Regions from separate parts of the Actinomadura sp. NPDC049753 genome, predicted to be linked through region 1. Evidence: riboswitches for the same ligand, from Rfam matches in the RefSeq annotation. Region 1 holds a riboswitch; the other holds the start of a gene.
The links. A riboswitch is a leader RNA that binds a small molecule or an ion and turns the genes downstream of it on or off. The one in region 1 is predicted to bind ZMP and ZTP.
Positions count from the first base shown of each region.

Region 2: it holds a riboswitch for ZMP and ZTP, as region 1 does, so the genes downstream of both, AB0K37_RS33060 (bifunctional methylenetetrahydrofolate dehydrogenase/methenyltetrahydrofolate cyclohydrolase) here and glyA (serine hydroxymethyltransferase) in region 1, are expected to answer to the same signal.

Region 1 is NZ_JBFARL010000165.1:8,210-15,996, reverse strand. It holds gene secG (preprotein translocase subunit SecG) at 117-359, shown strand; gene AB0K37_RS31395 (RNA polymerase-binding protein RbpA) at 442-813, shown strand; gene bla (class A beta-lactamase) at 1,102-2,037, shown strand; gene AB0K37_RS31385 (MFS transporter) at 2,127-3,281, shown strand; gene AB0K37_RS31380 (Lrp/AsnC family transcriptional regulator) at 3,359-3,850, shown strand; partial or broken gene AB0K37_RS31375 (EamA family transporter) at 3,960-4,793, shown strand; ZMP/ZTP riboswitch at 4,898-4,984, shown strand; gene glyA (serine hydroxymethyltransferase) at 5,038-6,309, shown strand; gene AB0K37_RS31365 (class I SAM-dependent methyltransferase) at 6,313-7,098, opposite strand; gene AB0K37_RS31360 (GNAT family N-acetyltransferase) at 7,082-7,787, opposite strand, start outside.
Region 2 is NZ_JBFARL010000186.1:4,598-12,384, forward strand. It holds gene AB0K37_RS33045 (NADP-dependent isocitrate dehydrogenase) at 223-1,440, opposite strand; gene AB0K37_RS33050 (DUF3017 domain-containing protein) at 1,579-2,019, opposite strand; gene AB0K37_RS33055 (FHA domain-containing protein) at 2,313-3,044, shown strand; gene AB0K37_RS33060 (bifunctional methylenetetrahydrofolate dehydrogenase/methenyltetrahydrofolate cyclohydrolase) at 3,236-4,096, opposite strand; ZMP/ZTP riboswitch at 4,159-4,244, opposite strand; gene AB0K37_RS33065 (GNAT family protein) at 4,369-4,962, shown strand; gene AB0K37_RS33070 (hypothetical protein) at 4,982-5,158, opposite strand; gene AB0K37_RS33075 (GAP family protein) at 5,311-5,937, opposite strand; gene purH (bifunctional phosphoribosylaminoimidazolecarboxamide formyltransferase/IMP cyclohydrolase) at 6,259-7,787, opposite strand, start outside.

The DNA.
Region 1 (7,787 bases):
ACCGGGGGTTCTTGCCGAACCAGCGGGGACTTCGTCGTACCCTTCGTAGCTGACGGGTAAACGCCCGGTCCGGCTCGACCTCCGTCCTGAACTAACAGACAAGGCGCTGAAGAAACGTGATCATCGCAACGTCCATCGTGCTCATCGTCACGAGCCTGCTGATGGTGGTCCTCGTCCTGATGCACAAGGGCAAGGGCGGCGGCCTGTCCGACATGTTCGGCGGCGGCGTCTCGTCCTCCCTCGGAGGGTCGTCGGTGGTCGAGCGCAACCTCGACCGGCTGACCATCGGCGTCGGGGTGGTCTGGTTCGCCTCGATCGTCGTGCTCGGACTGCTGTTCAAGCACAAGGGCGTCGGCTGAGCCGGCCCGTCCAACACATGCGAGCGCCGCGCCGTCCTCGAAGGTCACGGGCGGCGGCGGCACACCAAGCGAGGAGTATTCCGTGGGTAGTGGCAACGCGATTCGGGGCAGCCGTGTCGGGGCCGGTCCGATGGGTGAGGCGGAGCGCGGCGACGCCGCCCCCCGCGTCTGGGTGACCTTCTACTGCGCCAACCGGCACGAGACCCGCCCCAGCTTCGCGACGGACGTCGCGGTCCCCGACACCTGGGACTGCCCGCGCTGCGGGTTCCCCGCCGGCCAGGACTCCGAGAACCCCCCGGCCCCGCCGAAGACGGAGCCGTACAAGACCCACCTCGCGTACGTGAAGGAGCGGCGCAGCGACGAGGACGGCGAGGCCATCCTGGAGGAGGCGCTCGCCAAGCTCCGGCAGAAGCGCGCCGCCGTCAAGCAGGCCATGGAGGCCGCGGCCCGCTGACGCCGCCGAAGCCACCGTGTGGCCCGACCCCGACGGGGGTCGGGCCACACGTGTTTCTCCGCCCGCCCGGTCCCGTGCGTCGTCGATCAGCGGACGGCCCACGGGACACGCGGGCGCCGGCGGAATCGCGCGGCCTCCGCTGGGGCGCCCCAGCCCGCCGGTCTGACCAGCCCTCATATGCCTATGCGTATGGCGGCGCGAGCGATACCCATATTGGACGTCACGAGTGCGGCTCTGGTCTGCTGGGCGGCGTCCGCCCTCCGCCCCCGGGAAAGCAGGTGCCTCCGCATGCCGTTCGAGCATTCCGGCTCCTCCCGGCGGGCGCTGCTGGCGGCCGCGGCCCTGCTGCCGCTGGCGGGATGCGGCGACAGGGAGCGCACGACGTCCGCGCCGTCCTCGCCGCCCGCCCGGCGCTCGGCCGCGCCGCCGGACCTGTCGCGGTTCGCGGCGCTCGAACGCCGGCACGGCGCCCGCCTCGGCGTCTACGCGGTGGCGACCGGGACCGGGGCCGAGGTGGCCTACCGCGCCGACGAGCGCTTCGCGTTCTGCTCCACCTTCAAGACCCTCGCCGCGGCGGCGGTCCTGCACCGCAATCCGCTCGGGCACCTGGACGAGCGCGTCACCTACACCCGGGCCGACGTGAGCTCCATCTCACCGATCACCGAGGACCGGGTCGGCACCGGAATGACCATCCGGGAGCTGTGCGACGCCGCCATCCGCTTCAGCGACGGCACGGCCGGGAACCTGCTGATGCGCGACGCCGGCGGACCGGCGGGGCTGACCGCCTACCTGCGAGGGCTCGGCGACGCGGTCGGGCGCATGGACGACTACGAGCCCGAGCTGAACAGGGTGCGCCCGGGCGACCCCCGCGACACCACCAGCCCCCGGGCGATCGCCGCCGACTACCGCGCGATCGTCCTCGGGGACGCGCTGGAGCCCGCCAAGCGCGCCCTGGTCCGCGGCTGGCTGGAGCGCAGCGCCACCGCCGTCGGAGCCGAACGCGTCAGGGCGGGCCTGCCGCAGGGGTGGAAGGCGGCGAGCAAGACCGGGACCGGCGACTACGGCCGGGCCAACGACATCGCCGTCGTGCGGCCTCCCCGCGGCGCCCCGCTGATGGTGGCCGTCATGACCGACCGGCGGGGCTACGGCGCCCCGCCGAAGAACGCCCTGGTCGCGCAGGCCACGGCGCTGGTCGTCTCCGACCTGTCCCGGGCAGGGCTGTGACCGCCGTCTCCGTCCCCGCGCCCGCCCCCGCGCCACCCGGCCCACCGCCCGCCCCCGCCGCGGATCCGTCCGACCGCCGGGTGGTCGCGATGGTCGTGGCGACCCAGCTCGCCGCCAGCCTCGGCTTCTTCTCCGTGATGGCGCACCTCGTCGCCCACCTCCGTCACGACCTCGGGCTGCTGGCCGGGACGGTCGGGCTGGTCCTCGGCGTGCGGGTGGGCCTGCAGTACGCGCTGCTCCTGCCGGTCGGCACGGTCACCGACCTGCTCGGCGGCCGCCGGACCGGAATGATCTCCTGCGCCGTGCGGGCGCTGGGGTTCGCGATGCTCGGCTCCGCCGAGAGCGTCGGCGCTCTGCTGGGCGCGGCCGTCGCCCTCGCGGTCGGCGGCGCCCTCTACAACCCCGCGGGCCACAGCCTGCTGGCGTCCGTCGGCCCCGGCATCCGGTCCGCCGGCTTCGCCGCCTACGTCGTCGCCCAGCACCTGGCGACGGTCGCGGGACCGCCGATGGGGCTTCTGCTGCTGGGCACGGGGTCCGGGTTCGCACTCCTGACGGGGACGGCCGCCGCTCTCTGGACGGTCGCCGGCGTCCTTTTCCTTTTCGTGCCCCGGTCCGTCGGGGGGAGCGCGCCCGCGCGCCCCCGCGACGTGCTCGCGGGCGTGCGGGCGGTGCTCGGCGACCGGGCGTTCCTGTACTTCGCGCTGCTGACCGCGCCCACGACGCTGCTCGCCAACCACATCATGACGGCCGTGCCCCTCCTCGGCTTCGAACCCGCGGTGGCGACGCTGTGCTTCTCCCTCCTGGCCATGGTCGCGGCGGCCGTCCAGCCCTTCGTCGCCGTCCGGCGCCGCGGCGAGCGTCCGTGGGTGCTGCGGGCCGGGCTGCTGTGCGCCGCGGCGGGGTTCTTCGTCCTCGCGGCGCTGGACGGCACGCGGCCCGGGCCGCTGATGGTCGCGGCCGTCCTCAACGGGGCCGCCAACGGCCTCGTCCAGCCGGCGGTCTTCCAGCGCACCGCCCGGCGCGCTCCGCCGGAGCGCTTCGGCTCCTACTACGGCGTCCTGGCGTTCTGCGCCGGCATGTTCTCCTCCGCGGGCGACCTGGTGATCGGCCGCCTCTTCGACCTCGGTCCGGCGGGCGCGGCGTGGGCCCTGGCCGGCGTCGGCGCCTGCGCGCTCCTGGCGGCGGCGTGCACCGCGGCGGGCACCATGGCGGGCCCTGTGGCGGGCCCGGCCCGGGGCGAATAATCTTCGGGGAACGGGACGTCCGGGCGCGGTTCCCGCACGGGAGTTCGGCGTCCGCCGGGCAGTTCGGGAGGGACCACATGGACGCGGTCGACCAGGCGATCCTGCGGCGCCTGCAGCGGGACGGGCGGCAGACCAACCGCGAACTGGCGGAGGCGGTGGGGATCGCCCCGTCCACGGCCCTGGAGCGGACGCGGGCGCTGCGCTCGCGGGGCGTCATCACCGGGTTCCACGCGGCGGCCGACCTGGAGCGGCTGGGGCGCGGCGTGCAGGCGCTGATCTCGATCAGGATCCGGCCGCAGTCGCGCGAGGCGATCGAGTCCGCCCGCGACAGCATGGCCTCCATGCCCGAGACGATCGGGGTCTTCGTCGTGACCGGTAACGAGGACCTGCTCGTCCACGTGGCCGTGCCGAGCACCGCCTACCTCCGCGACTTCGTCCTCGACCGGCTGGCGCGCCGCAAGGAGTACGTGGACGTCCGCACCATCGTCGTGTACGACTACGTGCAGCCGGTCGAGCAGTCCGAACTTCCGTCGGCCCATCGACCTGAAGGGCGAACGTCCTACAGCTGACGCATGAAGTTCCCCGTCAGTGGCGAAGGAATGACGGCCCCAGTCGGCTGGAGCGAACGAATGACGGGTCAGAAGCCTGAGTTCCGCATGTTCGCCTAGCTTCGGCGGCATGGACCGATGGAACAACTCATCCGGTGTGCTGCTGGTACTCGCCGCCGGTGTGCTCTGGGGAACGGTCGGGCCGGCGCAGGTGCTGGCGGCGCCGTCCGCGGACCCGGTCGCGGTCGGCGGCGCCCGGATCCTGTCGGGCGGGCTCGTCCTCGCCGCCCTCGTGCTCGTGGCGGACCGCCGCGCGTTCCTGGCGCTGACCAGGCGCACCTGGCCGCCCCTCGCGGCGGCCTCGGCGGCGACCGGAGTCTTCCAGGCGTCGTTCTTCAGCGCGGTCGACCGGACCGGCGCGGCCGTCGCGACCGCCGTCGTGTTCGGGCTCGCGCCCGTCTCCACCGGCCTCTGCGAGCGGCTCGTCCTGGGCGCACGGCTCAGCCGCCGCTGGTGGGCCGGGACGGCCTGCGCGGTCGGCGGCGTGGCGCTGCTGATGATGCCGGGGGAGGCCGTCCACGCGGACCCGGCCGGGATCGCGCTGAGCCTGGCCGGCGGCACGTGCTTCGGCGTCTACACCGTGTCGGCCAAGGTGCTGGTGTCGGCCCGGGGCCTGACGGGCCACGGCGGCGGGATGCGCGGGGTGGGGATGGCCGGCGCGGTGTCGGTGACGCTGCTGGCCGGGGGAGCGGCCCTGCTTCCCTGGACGCTGCCGGAGCTGCCCGCCCTCGCCGCGCCGCGCTCGGCGGCCCTGGTGGCCTGGCTGGGGATCGCCGCCACCGCCGCCGCGTACATGTTCTTCGTCACCGGCCTCGGCCGGGTGGCGGCCGCGACCGCCGGGACGCTCAGCCTCGCCGAGCCGCTCGTCGCCGCCGGCCTGGCCGTGGCCGTCCTCGGCGAGCGGATGTCGGCGCCGGTCGCGGCGGGGTCGCTGCTACTGCTGGGCGGGCTGTTCCTGGTCTCGGTCCCCGGACGCGCGCCGCGCCGGCGCGGGCCCGCCCGGTATGATGGCGCCCACGCGACTGGCGCAGTCAAGGTGGAGACGACCACCGGGGAGCGAAAGTAGTCCGCACACCGCGCGCCTGGGTGTACGGGTCCCCTTCGCCGGGGCGCCCGAAGTCCCGGCGCGAGCAGCGCGGAGGCTCACGATGCACGAACCGGCCGTACCCCATCTGCAGGGCCAGGACCCCGAGATCGCCGCGCTGGTGGAGGCCGAGGCCCGCCGCCAGTACGAGAAGATCCGCCTGATCGCCTCGGAGAACTACGTCTCGGAGGCGGTGCTGGAGGCCGCCGGCACCGTCCTGACCAACAAGTACTCCGAGGGCTACGCGGGCAAGCGCTACTACGAGGGCCAGCAGAACGTCGACCCGATCGAACTGCTCGCCATCGAGCGGGCGAAGGGCGTGTTCGGCACCGAGCACGCCAACGTCCAGCCCTACTCGGGCTCGCCCGCCAACCTCGCCGTCTACATGGCGTTCCTGGAGCCCGGCGACCCGGTCATGGGCCTGTCGCTGCCGATGGGCGGCCACCTGACGCACGGCTGGTCGGTGTCGGCCACCGGCAAGTGGTTCCGGCCCGTCCGCTACGACGTGCGCGCCGACACCGGCCGGGTCGACATGGACCAGGTGCGCGACCTCGCCCTCAAGGAGCGGCCGAAGCTGATCTGGTGCGGCGGCACCGCGGTCCCGCGGACGATCGACTTCCCGGCGTTCGCCGAGATCGCCCGGGAGGCCGGGGCGGTCCTGGCCGCCGACATCGCGCACATCGCGGGCCTGGTCGCCGGCGGCGCGCACCCGTCCCCGGTCGGGTACGCCGACGTCGTCACCACCACCACGCACAAGACGCTGCGCGGCCCCCGCGGCGCCATGATCCTGTCGACGGCGGAGCACGCGAAGGCGGTCGACAAGGCCGTCTTCCCGGGCCTGCAGGGCGGGCCGCACAACCACACGACGGCCGCGATCGCCGTCGCGCTGAAGGAGGCGGCGCAGCCGGACTTCGCCGGGTACGCGCGGCAGGTGGTCGCGAACGCCAAGGTGCTGGCCGCCGCGCTGCTGGACCGCGGCTACGACCTGATCTCCGGCGGCACCGACAACCACCTCATCCTCATCGACCTGACCGGCAAGGGCGTCGCGGGCAAGCCCGCCGCGCAGGCCCTCGACCGCGCGGGCATCGAGCTGAACTACAACGCCGTCCCGTTCGACCCGCGCAAGCCCTTCGACCCGTCCGGGTTGCGGCTCGGCACCGCCGCGATCACCACCCGGGGGATCGGCGAGGAGCACATGCCGCGGCTCGCCGAATGGATCGACGAGGTGGTGCAGGCCGCCGCCAAGCAGGACGAGGCGGTCCTGGACCGGGTCGCCGGGCAGGTCCGCGAGCTGCTCGCGTCCTTCCCGATGCCCGGCTGGCGGTCCGCGCCCTGACGCTCAGCTCGGGCGCAGCAGTGTGATCATGCGCCAGGCCCCGGGGTCGGCGAGGGGCACCGCCTCCTCGCCGGCCCCGAAGTCGCCGTACTGCGCGACCGCCTCCAGCCCGCCGGCGAGGCGGATCGCGGCGTCCAGCTCGGTGGCGGTCCAGAAGCGGTAGGGCACGACGTCGCGCACGACCCGCGGTACCGCGCCCTCCCCGGTGATGGTCATCGTGACGCGGTCGTCGGCGATCTGGGTGACCGGGTCCAGCCGGTCGGACGGCTCGCCCCAGCGCACGCTCGCCCGGACGCCGTCCCGCTCGACCGTCCAGCCGGTGGTGACGCTCGGATCGTCGCCCAGCCGGTCGCGGGGATGCGACATCTCGACGACGTAGAGGCCGCCGGGGGACAGGTGCGCGGCGGCGCACCGCAGGTGCGCCACGAACGCGTCCAGCGTCATGAGGTGGGACGTGGAGTCCAGCATGGTCGCGACGAGGTCGAACCGGCGGCCCAGCGCGAACCGCGTCATGTCGCCCTCGACGACCTCCAGCCCGACGCCGGCGCGTTCGGCCTCGCGGGCCGCGTAGGCGCACATGCGCGGGTTCAGGTCGAGCGCCGTCGCCGCCAGCCCGCGGCGGGCGAGCTCGCGGGCGTGCTCCGCGGGCCCGGCGGCGAGCTCCAGCGCCGTGGCGGGGGCGAGGCCCTGCTCGGCGCACCAGCCGAGCAGGACGTCCACCTCGGCCGGCACGTCGCGGAACGAGCACGCCAGCTCGTAGGCCCAGGGGTCGTCATATACGCCGCTCACCCGCCCATCCTGCCAGCGCTCCCGGCTCGGCGGGACGGCCGTCCAGCCGCAGCCTGATCTCCACGATCGCGGCGTCCCCGGTGCGCCGCGTCCGCCCGCCGAGGGAGGTCAGCAGCCGCCGCATCCGGGCGTTCTCGCTCAGCGCGGTCGCCCGCACCTCCACCAGGCCGCGGTCCCGGGCCAGCGCGAGCAGCAGCCCGGCGAGGCCGCGGCCGAGCCCGCGGCCCTGCCAGGCGTCCTCGACCAGGAACGCGACCTCCGCCGCGCCCGGGTCGCGGACGAGGACCAGGTGCGCCAGCGCCAGCAGCGACCCGTCCGGGCCCTCGGCGACCAGCGTCAGGCCCCGGGAGGGATCGCAGAACCCCTCGAACGACCGGCGCGGCGGGTACGGCTTGGGGCTGAAGTAGCGCATCCGGCGGCTGTCCAGCGAGCAGCGCTCGTGCAGTGCCCGCACGGCGTCGGCGTCGCGGGGCTCGACCGGCCGGACGACCACCTGCGTCCCGTCGCGCAGCGCGATCCGCCGGGACGCCGACGGGCGCGGCGCCGCCGGGAGCGCGGCCCGCACCAGCGCGTCCGCCCGCGCCGCCTCCGTCGCGGTGAACGGCAGCCCGGCGCGCCGGAGCCGGACCGAGCGCCCGCGCACCGGGACGAGGAGGTCGCGGCGGTCGGGGTCCTCGTCGCCGGGGGCG
Region 2 (7,787 bases), on a different contig from region 1:
TTGGGAAACCCGACCGCCCGAGAGGCCGCCCGCCCGCACTCCGTCGCGCGGGTTCTCTCGCCGTCGAGATAGTTGCGGTGCCAGGCTATCGCGCACGTCCCGCCCGCCACCGCGCAGGTGCGCTTCCCGGCATGCCCCCCGTCCCGAACAGGCGGAAGGCCGTCCCGGACGGATCCGGAACGGCCTTCACCCACGCGTGCGCGGGGAGCGACCGGCGACGCGCTAGCCGCCGATCTTCTTCTGGAGGTTGGTGTCGAGCGCCTCCAGGAAGCCCTGCGTGGTCAGCCACGGGGTCTCCCCGCCGACGAGCAGGGCCAGGTCCTTGGTCATCTGGCCGCTCTCGACGGTCTCGATGCAGACCTGCTCCAGCTTGCGGGCGAAGTCGATGACCTCGGGCTGGCCGTCGAGCTTGCCGCGGTGCTCCAGCCCGCGCGTCCAGGCGAAGATCGACGCGATCGGGTTGGTCGACGTCGGCTTGCCCTGCTGGTGCTGCCGGTAGTGCCGGGTCACCGTGCCGTGCGCGGCCTCCGCCTCGACGGTCCTGCCGTCGGGGGTCATGAGGACGGAGGTCATCAGGCCGAGGGAGCCGAAGCCCTGCGCGAGGGTGTCGGACTGGACGTCGCCGTCGTAGTTCTTGGCGGCCCAGACGAACCCGCCCTCCCACTTGAGCGCCGCCGCGACCATGTCGTCGATCAGGCGGTGCTCGTAGGTGAGGCCCTTGGCCTCGAACTCGGCCTTGAACTCGGTCTCGTAGATCTCCTGGAAGAGGTCCTTGAACCGGCCGTCGTAGGCCTTGAGGATCGTGTTCTTCGTCGACATGTACAGCGGCATCTCGCGGCTCAGCGCGTACCGCATGCTCGTCCGGGCGAAGTCGCGGATCGAGTCGTCGTAGTTGTACATGCCCATGGCCACGCCGCCGCCGGGGAACGAGGCGACCTCGAACTCCATGGGCTCGTCGCCGTTCTCGGGGGTGTAGGTGATCGTCACCTTGCCCGGGCCCGGCACGACGAAGTCGGTGGCCTTGTACTGGTCGCCGTGGGCGTGGCGGCCGATGATGATCGGCTTCGTCCAGCCGGGGACCAGGCGCGGGATGTTGGAGACAACGATCGGCTCACGGAAGATCACGCCGCCCAGGATGTTGCGGATCGTCCCGTTCGGGGACCGCCACATCTTCTTCAGGCCGAACTCCTCGACGCGCGCCTCGTCGGGGGTGATGGTCGCGCACTTCACACCGACGCCGTGCTCCAGGATGGCCTTGGCGGCGTCGACGGTGACCTGGTCGTCCGTGGCGTCACGGTGCTCGATCCCCAGGTCGTAGTACTTCAGGTCCACATCGAGGTAGGGCAGGATCAACTGGTCCTTGATGAATTTCCAGATGATCCGCGTCATTTCGTCGCCGTCGAGTTCGACGACCGGGCCCGCTACTTTGATCTTGGGCATGCTGTTGCTGTCCCTTTCCTACACCTGGCCAGCAGTCCTTGTAAGGCTCAACTGGCAAGGCTAGCCGAGGCGGTCATGAGGTCTAGACCTGGCCTTGCCCTGGGACCCGCCGCCTCCGGCCTGACCTGCGGCGACGCGCTAGCCGGGCGGCTCCTGCGCCGTCCGGGAGGAGCGCCCGGCGAGGATCAGCCGCACCCCGCGCACCAGCATCGTGAACGCGATCAGCACGCCGAACGCGCCGGCGAGGACGAGCCCGGTCTTGTTCATCGGCGGGACGCTCAGCGACACGAACGCGACCATCTCGCCGAGGATCACGAGCGTCCAGCAGTCGACCGACCGGCTCCGGACGGCGAGCGGGCCGAGCTGCGACTCGGGTAGCAGCAGCCGGGCCAGCGCGCCGATGAGCAGCGCGGCGGCCATCAGGCCCGAGCCCTTGCGGAAGTAGTTGAAGGCGCACAGCGTGAGCCCCGCGCCGACGCCGCTGAGCACGAGGAGGTACGGCAGCCGCGCGAGCCAGTGCGGGGCGGCGCTCCTCCGACGCGGCGCCTTGCGCCTGCGCCGGTGCACCTGGGTGCTCATGGCCCTCACGGTATAGGCAATCGAGCGCCGGCACGACATCGCGCACCCTCCGGCGGGAGCGGTCCGCGGGGGGACGCGAATGAGTCGGGGCGGAGACGCAAGCGAGGCGGCGGGGGAAGAGTCCGGTTTGTCGCCCGCCGCCGAAATGCGGATGGGACCTATGTGCTCAAGGTGATGGCCGAGAGCCCGGAATCCCCTGCGCCATCGGTCCTACTCGCCAGTAGGAGGGTGTGACGGCATGGCACCCGGGTAACCCGGCAGACAGGGGTCGCTAACTAGCTGGGAGGACTGCCGTGGAGGGGCCGTTCATGCGGATCGAGGACAGCGGGCTGGTGGTGCCGCTGCGCCCCGACGTGACGACGGTCGGGAGAGGGAGAGGAGTGGACATCCGCCTCGACGACCCGTCTGTGTCCCGTTTGCACGCAGAGATCGTCCGACGTGGCCCGTACGTCTACGTGGTGGACATGGGCCTGTCCCGCAACGGGACGCGCGTCAACGGCCGGCCGATCGCCCGCCGTGTGCTGGAGGACGGTGACGTCGTGAGCTTCGGCACGGCGCGCTGCCGGTTGGGGGGCATCCCCCGTGAGGAGGTCGACCCGGACGTCGAACTGCGGCGCGCCGTCGCGCCCGAGCTCACCCGCCGGGAGGTCGACGTGCTGACCTCGCTGTGCCGGCCCGCGCTGTCCGACGAGGCGTTCGTGGCCCCGGCCACGGCGCGCGACATCGCCGGCGAGCTGGTCGTCACGGAGGCCGCGGTCAAGCAGCACCTGCTGCGCCTCTACCAGAAGTTCCGGATCCCCGAAGGCGCCAACCGGCGCACTCGGCTCGCCAACGAGGTCATCGCGATGGGCCTCGTCCGCCCGCTGCCGCCGGTGCACGTGCCCCAGCAGGGCCGTCCGCCGATGGACGGGCGCGTCCCCGGGGTGCGCGGCACCACCGAGACGCGCCGGCCGGGCGCCACCGGTCACGCCCACGGCCCGGGCCGTCCGGCGCACAGCACGGCCGCGGGACGGAGGGCCAGCTGATGTGAGACCCGCGGTCGCCCTCTCCCGGCAGCGCAACCGGAGGGCGATCGCTCAGCCCCCGATGCGGCCGCGTAGGTGACGGGGCGGCCCAGGGACACGCCGGCGGGGGCCGCCACCTCGGTGCTGGTGGCGGCCCCCGCAGCGCGCGTATCGGCGGACGGTGCCCGGCCGGCTCGGCCAGGCCTGTCCGGTCAGACGGCTTGCTCGACGGCCTGCTCGGCGGCCTCGACGACGTTCGCGAGGAGCATGGCGCGGGTCATCGGGCCGACGCCGCCGGGGTTGGGCGCGACCCAGCCGGCGACGTCGCGGACGTCGGCGGCGACGTCCCCGGCGAGCTTGCCGTCCACGCGGGACACGCCCACGTCGAGGACGGCGGCGCCGGGCTTGACCATGTCGGCGGTGATGAGGCCGGGCACCCCGGCCGCGGCCACGACGATGTCGGCCTTGCGGGTGTGCTCGGCGAGGTCGCGGGTGGCGGTGTGGCAGAGGGTGACGGTCGCGTTCTCAGTGCGGCGGGTCAGCAGCAGGCCGAGGGAGCGGCCGACGGTGATGCCGCGGCCGACGACGGTGACCTCGGCCCCCTTCAGCGTGACGTCGAAGCGGCGCAGCAGCTCGACGATGCCCTTCGGCGTGCACGGCAGCGGGCCCGGCTGCATCAGGACGAGCCGGCCGAGGTTGACCGGGTGCAGGCCGTCGGCGTCCTTGGCCGGGTCGATGCGCTCCAGCACGCGCTGCTCGTCCAGGCCCTTCGGCAGCGGCAGCTGGACGATGTAGCCGGTGCAGGCGGGGTCGGCGTTCAGCTCGGCGACGGCGCGCTCCACCTCGTCCTGCGAGGCGGTGGCGGGCAGGTCGCGGCGGATGCTCTCGATGCCGACCTCGGCGCAGTCGCGGTGCTTCATGTTCACGTACGAGTGGCTGCCGGGGTCGTCGCCGACCAGGACGGTGCCGAGCCCGACGGAGACGCCGCGGTCGCGCAGCGCCTCGACGCGGACCTTGAGGTTCGAGCGGATCTCGGCGGCCGTGGCCTTGCCGTCCAGAATCTGTGCCGTCATGCGTTCCTCCGCGTGGATCTCGGCGGGACCGGGCCCCGGGCGCACAGCCCGGCCGGAAGGGTCCCGTCCACCCAGGCGCGCGGTGTCCGGACTGTCGTTCGCTCCCCGGTGGTGATCCACCTTGACCGCGCCAGTCGCGTAGGCCCCATGCTAACCGGCCGCCTGGAGGCGGCGGCCCCCGCGCTTCGTGGAGGGGGCCCGCGAGTGGCTTGCGGAAAAGGGCGCCGAGTGGCTCTGCCTGAGGCCGCCCCCGAGGTCCTAGCGTGCTCCGCATGAACGAGGAATGGTTCGAGCGGCCCGTCCTGACCGGGCGATACGTGCGGCTGGAGCCGCTGTCCGCCGAGCACGCCGCGGGGCTGTTCGAGGCGTCCAAGGACCCGGACCTGTGGACGTGGATGAGCCAGCGCCGGCCGGAGAGCGTCGCGGACATGCGCGCGCAGGTCGACCAGGCACTGGCGGCCTGCGAGCGCGGGATGCGCCTGCCCTGGGTCCAGATCGACGCGGTGACCGGGGAGGTCGCCGGGACGACGTCGTACTACGAGATCTCACCGACCGACCGCGGCCTGTGCATCGGCCACACGTGGATCGGGGCGCGGTGGCACCGGACGGGCCTCAACACCGAGGCGAAGCTGCTGCTCATGGGGCGCGCGTTCGGCGACCTGGGGGCGATCCGGGTCGGCTGGCACACGCACGTCCGCAACGAGCGGTCGCGCGCGGCGATCGAGCGGCTCGGGGCGGCGTTCGAGGGCGTCCACCGGAAGCACCGGATCCGCGCGGACGGCTCGATCCGCGACACCGCCGTCTACGCGATGACGGACGACGACTGGCCCGCCGCCGAGCGCGCACTGCGCGCGAGGCTGCGCTGACGGCCGGTCGGCGGGGCGCTCAGTCCTCGGAGCGCTGGCGCCAGCCGATGAGGCGGTCGGTGCCGTGCCAGCCGAGCTGGGCGGCGAGCACCGCGGCCAGGAACGCGGCGACCAGCCCGATCACCTGCCGGGACTCCATCAGCAGCAAGTCGGCCTGGTAGACGACGCCGAGCATGAGGGACATCAGCAGATTCATCCTGCCTCCACCACGGAACGCCCGCGCCGAGGTCAAGGGAGGGTCACAGGGGGGCGCGGCAGCCTGAGGCTACCCGCCCGGCGGCCGTGTGTGGACCCGTGGCGGAGAACGGGTCGCGCGAGGGCGGGCCGCGCGGGCCGCGCGGGCCGCCGTCAGTGGATGATCGCGATGAAGATCAGGCAGCAGATGATGTTGACCATCCAGCTGTTGTCCGTCATCCACTCCCGCGCGCGGGGCATGGCGCGTTCGGCGCGCCGGTGGAACAGCAGCACGGCGAGCAGCGGCAGCGCCGCGACCAGGAGGGTGGCCCCGACGAAGGCGGCGGCCGGCGCCACGCCCTCGTGGTGCTGCTCCAGGTTGGCCCCCACCGTGAGCATCACGATGATGTCGGAGGGCATCAGAATGATCAGCAGCAGCCCGGTCCTGAACGCCCGGCCCGGCCCGGCGTTCATCAGCGAGCCGAGCCACTTGGGCGGTTCGATCGTGGCCCGCTTCACGTAGTTGCGCATGATGGCGACCAGCAGCAGCGCGATCAGCACGTACTGGACGATCTTGCCGACCGAGCTGTCGTCGGACGGCTTGCCGATCTCCACGCTGTTGCCCACCAGCGCGAAGATGCCCCACGCGGCGGCGACCCCCGCGCTCGCCGAGATCGCCACGCCCGCCAGGAACGCCAGGGAGACCCGCACGGGCCTCGGGGTCGTCACCAGGATGATCGCCGACATGATCTGGGGCCCCGCCATCATCGTGATGGCCAGCGGGAGCACCTGAAAGCTCATGGCCCCTCCCCGCCGTGACTCCCGCCGCACGGGAGACGCCCCTCGTCAGGGCTCACGCTAGAGGAGCGATCGGGGCTCGATCCGCCGGTCGACGCGTTCTTGACCGGGAGCTGATCCTTTCTTCTGCCCCGAGGTGCGCCCGATGGCCCGCGCCAGGAACGCGACTGACCCGCCGCTGGGAAGCGCGGACGTGATTTCCGCGGTGGCGCGGGCCGAGAAGCGTCCAGGCGCGCCGGCGGGACGTTCCCCGCCGGCGCGCCTGGCAGGACGGCGTGCCTCGCGAACCCTCAGTGCTTCCGAACCCTCAGTGCTCGCGAACCCTCAGTGGAAGAAGTGCCGGACGCCGGTGAAGTAGAGGGTGATGCCGGCCTTCTCCGCCGCGGCGATCACCTTGTCGTCGTTGACGGACCCGCCGGGCTCGACGATCGCGCGGACGCCCGCCTCGGCCAGCACCTCCAGGCCGTCCGGGAACGGGAAGAACGCGTCGGACGCGCCCACCGACGCCGCGGCCCGCTCCCGCCCGGCCCGCGCGACGGCGAGCTTGGCGGAGTCGACCCGGTTGACCTGGCCCATGCCGACGCCGACGGTGGCGCCGTCCGCGGCCAGCAGGATCGCGTTCGACTTCACCGAGCGGATCGCCCGCCACGCGAACGCCAGGTCGCGCAGCGTCGCCTCGTCCGCGGCGGCGCCGGTCTTGAGCTCCCAGGAGGACGGGTCGTCGCCGCCGGCGTCCACGCGGTCCACGTCCTGCAGCAGCACGCCGCCGTCGACGCGCCGGTACTCGACGCCGCCCGCCGGGGCGTCCGGGCAGACCAGCAGGCGGATGTTCTTGAAGCGGTCCTTCAGGACGGTCACGGCCTCGTCCTCGAAGGACGGGGCGACCAGCACCTCGGCGAAGCTCTCGGTGACCTGGCGGGCCATCTCGGCGGTGACCGGCCGGTTCGCCGCGATCACACCGCCGTACGCCGACACCGGGTCGCAGGCGTGCGCCCTGCGGTGCGCCTCGGCGATGTCCGCGCCGACCGCGATGCCGCACGGGTTGGCGTGCTTGATGATCGCGACGCACGGCTCGGTGAAGTCGTAGGCGGCGCGGCGCGCGGCGTCGGTGTCGACGTAGTTGTTGTAGGACATCTCCTTGCCGTAGAGCTGCTCGGCCCCGGCCAGGCCGCTCTCGCCCGGCGAGCGGTACAGGGCGGCCCGCTGGTGCGGGTTCTCGCCGTACCGCAGGGTGTTCGAGCGCTCCCAGGTGGCGCCGAGGAAGTCGGGCCACCGCGTCTCGGCGGCGGTCTCGTCGGGCGCGTAGTCGCCGGCGAACCAGGAGGCGACGGCCACGTCGTAGGACGCGGTGTGCGCGAACGCCCGCGCGGCCAGGCGGCGGCGCTCCTCCAGGGTGAAACCGCCGGCGTTCACGGCGTCCAGGACCGTCCCGTAGGCGGACGGGTCCACCACGACGGAGACGCTCGCGTGGTTCTTCGCGGCGGCGCGGACCATCGTGGGCCCGCCGATGTCGATCTGCTCGACGCACTCGTCCGGCGTCGCGCCCGAGTCCACCGTGTCGGCGAACGGGTACAGGTTCGCGACCACGAGGTCGAACGGCTCGACGGCCAGGTCGTCGAGCTGCTGGAGGTGGTCCTCCTTGCGCCGGTCGGCGAGCAGGCCCGCGTGCACCTTCGGGTGCAGGGTCTTGACCCGTCCGTCCAGGCACTCGGGGAACCCGGTGAGCTTCTCCACCCTCATCACCGGGACGCCGGCGGCGGAGATCCGGCCCGCCGTCGACCCGGTCGAGACGATCTCCACTCCCGCCTCGTGCAGGCCGCGGGCCAGATCCTCCAGCCCGGACTTGTCGTACA